DNA from 2 places in the Arthrobacter sp. TMN-50 genome. Region 1 is predicted to be linked to the other one. Evidence: predicted binding sites of a transcription regulator. Region 1 holds the regulator's gene; the other holds the start of a gene.
The links. Region 1 encodes LexA, which represses DNA repair genes until DNA is damaged. Its sites were predicted from a motif close to TCGAACANNTGTTCGA; they were not measured.
Positions count from the first base shown of each region.

Region 1 (4,420 bases):
GGTCCGCCTCAGGGAATGGGCTGAGACCACCGATACCGGCGATCGTGACGAGCTCACCCGCGGTGTCAGTGAGCAGGCATGGCGCCAGGTGTCGGTGACCAGCATGGAATGCCTCGGCGCACAGAAGTGCCCGGTCGCCGCCGAGTGCTTCAGCGAACGGGCGCGGTCCAAGGCCGGCGACGCCGACATCGTCATCACCAACCACGCGATGCTCGCCATCAGTGCCTTCGAGGGGCTGGCGGTGCTCCCCGAATATGACGTCGTCGTGATCGACGAAGCCCACGAACTGCACGACCGCGTCACCGGCGCGGTGTCCGGGCAGCTCTCGACCGGCATGATCTCTGCCGCAGGATCAGCAACGCGCAGGCATCTGTCCGTCAGCGCCGAATCCCTGGATTCGGCGAACCGGTTCTTCGAGTCCACAGTGGAGGGAATCCCCTCCGGCCTGATGGCCGCCGGGCTCACCGAGGAGCAGGAAGCCGCGATCACCCAGGTCCGCGAGGCCTGCCGCGCCGTCCTGTCAGACGCCAAGGGGGACGGCCCCACACCAGCCGACGGCGGACGCCAGCTGGCAAAGTCCCATGTGCTGGCGGTTTTCGAACTGTGTGAGCGCCTCCTCACGGCCACCCCCGCGGGCGAAGTGCTGTGGGCATCACGGCCCAGCACCTTTTCGCCCGGCACCGGGTACTCGCAGCCCGACGACGCCGCACCGGCCACGATCAACATTGCTCCACTGTCGGTGGCGGGGAAACTGCGTGAGGGACTGTTCGCCGATCACACCGTCGTGCTCACGTCGGCAACGTTGGCGATCGGCTCCGAGTTCGGGCCGGTTGCCGGGTCGCTGGGCCTTGCCGGAGCTTCGGCTCCCTCCTGGACGGGGGTCGACGTCGGCAGTCCGTTCGATTACCCGAAGCAGGGGGTGCTCTACGTCGCCAAGGACCTGCCGAAGCCCGAACGAGGTACCTCGGCAGAACAGCTCGACGAACTCGAGGTCCTTCTCAAGGCGTCCCGAGGCGGCGCGCTAGGACTCTTCTCTTCCCGCCGGGCCGCCGAGGAAGCAGCCGAGGTGCTCCGTCCGAGGGTCGATTTCGAGATCCTGTGCCAGGGCGAATCCTCGATGTCGGCGCTGGTCAAACAGTTCTCCGATGAACCCAACACGTGTCTCTTTGGCACCATGTCTCTTTGGCAGGGCGTCGACGTCCCGGGCAGGTCCTGTCGGCTGGTCACCATCGACCGGATACCTTTCCCCCGACCGGACGATCCCCTGATGACCGCCAGGACCAGGGCGGTAGCCAAGGCCGGCGGCAACGGTTTCATGAGCGTTTCAGCGACCCATGCTGCCGTCCGGTTGGCGCAGGGAGCCGGACGGCTCATCCGGGCCACCGAAGACAGGGGAGTAGTGGCGATCCTCGATTCCCGGCTAGCCAACGCCCGCTACGGGTCGTTCCTGCGCGCCGCGCTGCCACCCTTCTGGTCGACGACCGATCAAGCGACCGCAGTGGGCGTCCTCCAGCGCCTCGCCGAAGAACCCGGCACCTAACGCGTCGAGACACTCTCCCGAACCCCGCAGTGCGGGGTGGTGGGTGTGCTGCTAGAGAGCGCGCATCACGGAGACGACCTTGCCCATGATCGTGGCCAAATCGCCAAGGATCGGCTCGTACTGGGTGTTCTGCGGGAGGAGCCAAGTGTGGCCGTCGCGTTGCCGGAAGGTCTTCACTGTGGCCTCGTCATCCAACAAAGCCGCCACAATGTCGCCGTTCTGCGCCTCCTGCTGACGGCGGACTACCACCCAATCGCCGTCGCAGATGGCCGCGTCGATCATCGAGTCGCCGTAGACGCGGAGCATGAACAGGTCACCATGGCCGACCAGCTGACGCGGCAACGGCATCACATCCTCAATGACCTGATCAGCCAGGACCGGCCCGCCTGCTGCAATCCGGCCAACCAGCGGCACCATCGCTGCGTCCACCGCACCGCCGATTTCCGACGGGCCGTTGGGATCTGATCCCTCGGGCGCGCTCTTGTGATCGTGGTCAAGTGTCAGCGGAAGCAGAATCTCCATGGCGCGGGGGCGTTTCGGGTCGCGGCGGAGATAGCCCATCCGTTCCAACTGTGACAGTTGATGCGTGACGCTCGACAGGCTGGCGAGCCCTACCGTGTCCCCAATTTCCCTCATCGACGGCGGGTAGCCGTTCGTACCGATGGCCCGCTGGATGGTCTCGAGGATCTTCTTCTGCCGGGCTGTCATGCCCTTGGGTACCTGCCGGCCGCGGGGGCGACCGCGCGTCGGAAGCGGAGTGGGGGCCAGCTCCGAAATCTGTTCATCCAGTGGTCCGTCGGACTCTTTCACGGTCGCTATCCCTTCGATAAGAATCCATGTACCCCGGCTGATCCCGGAATTTCGGGGGCCGAGCTTATTTTGTCAGAGGCAGATGATGTGCTGGTTTCTGCTGGAACCGAACCTTCAGCCTTGCCCTAACGGTAAGGGAGTTGGGACACGTTTTCAAACATTTGTTCGATCGTGTCTCGACAAAGTTCGTCAATGAGTGCTAAAAATAAGAAAGCAGTAATTCGAAGATAGGTTCGAACGAAACAGGCCAGCCTGGTTTTCGCTCGAACACTATCCTCAACCGTCACGGTTGGTTCGGTGTGAAACCCGGATTCGAATGGACTGATTCGAGAGTACAGAGAGGTCTATCCATGTCTGTCATCACCACACACCAGAATTCCCCCGTCGCCGAGAACGGCGCGGCCAAGCTTCGACTCACCCGCAGGGGCAGGCTCCTGCTGGTCGGGCTGCCAATTGTCCTGCTGGCGTCTGCCGTTCTGATGTTGTCAGGGTTCTTCAACTCGCCCGCCAAGGCCGCAGCCGAAGGCGGAGAGGTCACCCAGACTGCTAGCGTCAGCGTCGCCGCGGGCGAAACCATCTGGCAGATTGCCACTGAGTTCGCTCCCGACCGCGATCCGCGCGACGTGGTCTCCGAAATTGTCGAACTCAACAGCCTGGGTACGTCAGTTCTCCAAGCCGGACAGCAGTTGGACGTCCCGACCAATCGGTAAGACCATCCACCAGGGGATTCACACCCCGGGGGACGCTTTCGAGTCGCGCCCTCCACGGCGGCCCGGCCAGCCAGTCTCGGCTGCCGGCAATACGTCGGGGCGGGACGTTCAAGGTTTCCCCTGATTCTGCTCTTGCACGGCTCGGCGCATAACCTTGACAGGTGAGCGAACAGTTTGAGCGGTTGAGCCGGTTGCCCCTACGCGATGATCTGCGGGGGAAGCATCCCTATGGGGCACCCCAGTTGGATGTGCCTATCCTGCTCAACGTCAACGAGAACACCTACGGCGTCCCCGACGACGTCAGGCAGGCGATTGTTGATGCGGTCAGCCGGGAAGTCGGCGGACTGAACCGCTACCCTGACCGGGAGTTCAGTGACCTGCGGTCCAACCTCGCGCGCTACCTGGGCCACGGGTTGACTGTTGATAATCTGTGGGCCGCCAACGGCTCCAACGAGGTGCTGCAGCACCTCCTCCAGGCCTTCGGAGGGCCTGGCCGGTCGGCGATCGGTTTCCCACCGACCTATTCCATGTACCCTCTGCTCGCCAGCAGCACCGGCACGCGCTACCTCCCCGGTGAAGGCAACGAATCGTTCAACTTGGGCGCCGAAGACGCCGCGCGTCAGGTGCACGACTCCGGCGCCAACGTGGTCTTCCTCTGCTCGCCCAACAACCCGACGGGGACCGCCCTGGGTCTGGATGTGGTGGAAGCGGTTTACGAGGCGAGCGGTAAGGCCAACGCCATCGTCATTGTTGATGAGGCCTACGCTGAGTTCGCCCACTCAGACACCGTCAGCGCTTTAACGCTGTTGAAGGGACGCGAGCGTCTTGTGGTGTCCCGCACCATGAGCAAGGCCTTTGCCATGGCTGGCGCGCGGCTTGGCTACCTGGCCTCTGCACCAGAGGTCGCTGACGCGCTACGCCTTGTCCGGTTGCCCTACCACCTGTCAGCCATCACCCAGGCGGCAGCCAATGCGGCGTTGACACACTCGACCCAGCTGCTCGCCAACGTGCAGAACATCAAAACCCAGCGCGACCGGATCGTTGAGAGCCTGCGGGCACTGGGTTTGACCCCTGTGCCCTCGGATGCGAACTTTGTCTTGTTCGGTGGGCTTGAGGATTCGCACCGGATCTGGGAGGGCCTCCTCGAGGCAGGGGTGCTGATTCGCGACGTCGGCATTCCCGGTCATCTGCGGGTTACCGCAGGCACCGAGACGGAGACCACAGTGTTCCTTGACGCCCTCAGGGCCCTGCTTGGGAAAACCGTCTCCTAGACTGGGAGGAGGCCGTTTCGATGCGGCACCCCTGTGAGTCTGTTACCGTCACCCATCCGCTACGTACCAATCGAAGGATAGCCATGAGC
Region 1 is NZ_JBTNDG010000007.1:39,132-43,551, reverse strand. It holds gene ACX80A_RS10070 (ATP-dependent DNA helicase) at 1-1,540, shown strand, start outside; gene lexA (transcriptional repressor LexA) at 1,592-2,248, opposite strand; gene ACX80A_RS10060 (LysM peptidoglycan-binding domain-containing protein) at 2,701-3,060, shown strand; gene ACX80A_RS10055 (histidinol-phosphate transaminase) at 3,222-4,331, shown strand; gene hisB (imidazoleglycerol-phosphate dehydratase HisB) at 4,415-4,420, shown strand, end outside.

Region 2 (4,420 bases), on a different contig from region 1:
TCCTGGTGCTGTTGTCGCAGCTGGTAGACATCAACCTGGACACCGGCCTGGTGCTGATGGGGCTGCTGGTCGGCACCGGCGCAGCACTGGTGGTCGGCGGTCTGGTCTCCATGGCCAGCCGCAAGTAGCCCTCCGCCCCAGCCTCCTGTTTCTTGCCATCCGGAATCCGGCCCCCGGCATCCTAATTCACCACTCGACTACCAAAAAGGGTTAGCCTGAACCATGGAAAAATTCTTCGATATCCTTCGCAAATCCCCCGTCAAGCGCGCTCCAGGTGGTTGGCTCGGCGGTATCGCCTCTGGCATTGCCGCCCAGTTCAACTGGCCCGTGGCCTACGTGAGGATCGGCATTCTCCTGAGCTTCCTCCTGCCGTTCATCAGTATCCCCATGTACTTTGTGCTGTGGCTGCTCCTGCCCAAGACTGACGGCACCATCGCCTTGCAGAAAATGATTGCTAGCAACTAGCCCTTACCGGTAGCCTCATCTCCCGCCCCCGCTGTTTAGAAGGGTGGTGGGGTTTCCGGTGGTGGTGTTGGTGGTGGGTCTGGTTTGGTGAGGTAGGTTTCCCCGGTAGGGGAGATCGCGATGATGGTCCCGGGTTCGGGTTGGGTGTAGTGCCAGTAGCCTTCGGTTTTGAACATGTGGTGACGTTTACATAGGCAGGCGAGGTTACCGTAACTGGTTTTCCCGCCCCTGGCCCAGGGGGTGGTGTGGTCGAGTTCGCAGAACACCGCCAACCGGTTACACCCCGGATGCCGGCACGTCCCATCCCGCACCCTCACCACGTCCTGTAAGTCCTTCGGCACCCGATACGTGCCCGCATCAGCGCCGAGCCTGGCCCCGGTGTAGGGGTGGGTGAGGATCCTCGTGAACGAGGACGCATGCCCGGCAAGTTTCCGGGCGGTCTCCGGATCGATCGGCCCATACCCCTCCAACTCCCCCGGCGTATCCCCGCCCAACAGGGTGAGCACCGGGACGGTGACGAACACTCTCGCCTGAACACCCCAATACCCGTCACCGTCCCGCGAAGAGCTACTGCCCCCGTCACCACGAGAACCGTTGCCACCATTGTTCTCGACGCCGGTGTCAGGATCGCTACCAGGTTCGGATTCCGACCCGGCAGACTCCGGCCCGCTAGCCGTGTCCCCGGCGGATTCCGACCCGGTGTCCCCGGCGGGTTCGGGTCCGTCTGTCAGGTGTCTGTCTGTCAGGTGTCTGTCTGTCAGGTGGCCGGTGGTTCCGGCGCTGGTGAGGACGTCTACCAGGACGTCGGCGCGTAATTGGGTGAGGGTGCGGGGTTCGTCGGGGCCTTGCAGGTTCCGGGCCGCGGTATCGACCCGGTGGAAAATCCCTGCCGCCTGCTCAACGGGAAGGAACGCTTGAAACCAGGCCATCCCGTCCGGGGCCGGGTCGAGATACACGCGACGATCCAGGACGGCCTTCCGGTGCCGGATCGTAATCGATTCCGGGTGGAGTTTCTCCCGTAACCGTTGGGCCTGGCCGCAAAACTTCCGCACCGTGGTCTTCGCCGCCATCATGATGAGCGTGGACTCGAACACTGCCCTCACGGCGGGGACCGTGTCCGGGATGCTGATCGCTTCCCCGACCACCGCCCACGCGTGGCGCTTGGATAACCTGCCATCCTCCAACGCCGTCAGGGTGGTCGGGAAGTCCCGGACCAAAAGTTCACTATGATCGATCAGGATTCCCGTAGTCACCTCCGGCACCCGTGTGGCCGCCCCGATCTCCGCCGCGGCCAGGGCCCTGACCCGCCCCGGATCGTCGACCCCGGGGTACTCCGTAGCGGTGAGATCGTTGACGTGGGTGACCGCTTTGGCTTCCTGCGCATCGACCCAGGACCGCAACCCTCCAAGACCCTTCAAAACCCCCAGCGTCTGCTCAACATCCAGGCCAGCCACCGCCGTCAAAACCACCCGACCCATCAACCCCGCCACCCCCGGCAACCCCGTCAACCCACCACCAGAGCCCACCCACGCACCAAAACCAGCAACCCCGGAATCAGGAACAGGATCAGGATTAGCCGGGCTCTCCGACGGATCGTCTACCGGGGCACCTACCGGGGCCGTCCACACCGCGTCAACACCCAACGGATCCCCCGGACCATACCCGCCGGAACCGTCCGTAGCAGTCCCCGTAGCAGTGTCCGCGGGCCCGCTCGTGGGGGCGGGATCCGCGCCAGAATCGGGAAAGAATCCCGTCCCGGTAGAAGAAGCTCTACTGCTTTTCATACCCCCATTCCATCACCCGCCACCGACATTATTAGGCCCGGAAAGAGACCCCACCAAAACAATTTCAACAATTTTTTCGGACCACACAACCGGTCCAGAAAGACCTCGGAGGTGGTGCGGTCGCGCGCTCGGAAACATCTCAAGCTGTCTGAGGAGTCCGCGGAGTCCTGTCCTGCTGTAGTAGGACACCGGCAATCGTTCTACCGGACCTATCCCGTGGGCTGGCCCCGGTGACACGCTGGTGCAATGAAACAGTCAGCTGCGACCAGCCGCACCGAAACGTCAGGTTCCGCGCCCCCGAGCTGCCAGCACTGTCCCCGCGCGAACGGGAGGCGCTCCAACGCGTGGCGCAGGGTCTGAGCAACCCCGACATCGCGGTCAAGCTATTCATTGCTGAAACCACAGTGAAGACACATCTGCTGCGGATCTTTGCCAAGCTGGACGTCGATGACCGGACGCGGGCCGTGGTGGTGGCGATGGAACACGGCATTCTGCACGGTGCCTTCCCCAGGGCGCGATAGGGTCCCTCCGCCCAAAGTGTGTTTAGAATCATAGCTGAGCTCAATGGGGCGCTCCGACCCGTTCACCCTCCCCAATCTGCAAGGATCCAGCGCCACATGAAAATCGGAATACTCACCAGCGGCGGCGACTGTCCAGGACTCAACGCAGTGATCCGGGGAGCTGTCCTCAACGGCATCAAGACCCATAACCTTGAGTTTGTCGGGTTCCGCGACGGCTGGCGTGGAGTGGTTGAGGGCGACATCATCGACCTCCCGCGCAGCGCGGTTCGCGGTATCTCCAAGCAGGGTGGCACCATTTTGGGTACCTCTCGTACCAACCCCTTCGAGGGTAACGGCGGACCCGACGCGATCAAAGCCACCCTTGAACGGCTCGGCATCGACGCGATGATCGTCATTGGCGGGGAAGGTACGCTTGCCGCCGCCAAGCGACTCACCGACGCTGGCCTGAAGATTGTTGGAGTCCCCAAGACCGTTGACAACGATCTCGACGCCACCGATTACACCTTCGGCTTCGACACGGCGGTGCAGATCGCCACCGAGGCCATCGACCGGCTGCGAACGACCGGCGAGTCACACAGCCGTTGCATGGTTGCCGAGGTGATGGGACGCCACGTGGGCTGGATCGCCCTGCACGCCGGGATGGCGTCCGGCGCGCACGCCATTCTCATCCCTGAACAGCAGACCAGCCTGGAGCAGATCGCCGACTGGGTGACCGAGGCCAATCACCGTGGCCGGGCGCCGCTGGTCGTGGTCGCCGAGGGATTCGTCCCCGATCACCTGGACCAGGCCCACTCCGAACGCGGTCTCGACACCTTCGGGCGACCGCGACTCGGTGGGATCGCCGACCAGCTGGCACCGGAAATCGAATCCCGAACCGGGATCGAAACCCGCGCTACGGTACTGGGTCATATCCAGCGCGGCGGGGTCCCGTCGGCGTTCGACCGCGTGCTCGCGACGCGCCTGGGAATGGCGGCCGTCGACTCAGTGGTGGACGGGCTGTGGGGCACGATGGTGTCGCTGAAGGGCACCGAAATTGCCCGGGTAGGCTTCGAGTCCGCCCTGGGTAACCTGAAGGTGGTCCCCCAGCACCGGTACGACGAAGCAGCCATCCTCTTCGGCTAACCTTGCCTAAATGGAACTCGATCCCGGCACTGTCTCAATCATCCACCTTGGCTGGTCCCGGCTACTGCAACTCAACGACACCGCGTTTACGGAGGCGGCGGGTGAGCGGATCTACCGCAGGGACGACGACGCCGAGCTGCTGACCTTTGTGCGGTTGTTCGGCGAGGAAGCCCTCGTGGGCCCGGGGTGGGCGCTCGACGCCGCAGCGGAGCTCGACGGCGAAGTCCTCGCCCGCCACTCGACTCTCCTGCGGCTGACCCGACCCCACGGCGGGCGGGGTCTGGGCGAGGCGAACCTGTACTTCTGCGACGATCTGCCGACCCTTGAGCCCCGCGACGACGTGGCGGTGAGCGATGACCTGGCCTTCGCCGTCGACCTTGAACGGCTGTGCCCACCCGATGACGCCGCAGAGGTAGGGCTCAGCGAGCTGGAGCATCGCACCATTCTGGTGGACGATGCCACCGCTCCCCCCACCCCGTTCGCCGGGGCGGGCTACGACATCTGGAGCGGCATCCTGGCCCATCTCGG
Region 2 is NZ_JBTNDG010000001.1:472,801-477,220, forward strand. It holds gene ACX80A_RS02280 (hypothetical protein) at 1-128, shown strand, start outside; gene ACX80A_RS02285 (PspC domain-containing protein) at 223-465, shown strand; gene ACX80A_RS02290 (HNH endonuclease signature motif containing protein) at 501-2,249, opposite strand; gene ACX80A_RS02295 (response regulator transcription factor) at 2,480-2,770, shown strand; gene ACX80A_RS02300 (6-phosphofructokinase) at 2,867-3,892, shown strand; gene ACX80A_RS02305 (GNAT family N-acetyltransferase) at 3,903-4,420, shown strand, end outside.
Region 2: ACX80A_RS02290 (HNH endonuclease signature motif containing protein) is a predicted target of LexA. The motif match lies at 2,314-2,329, and genes of this name have one in related genera.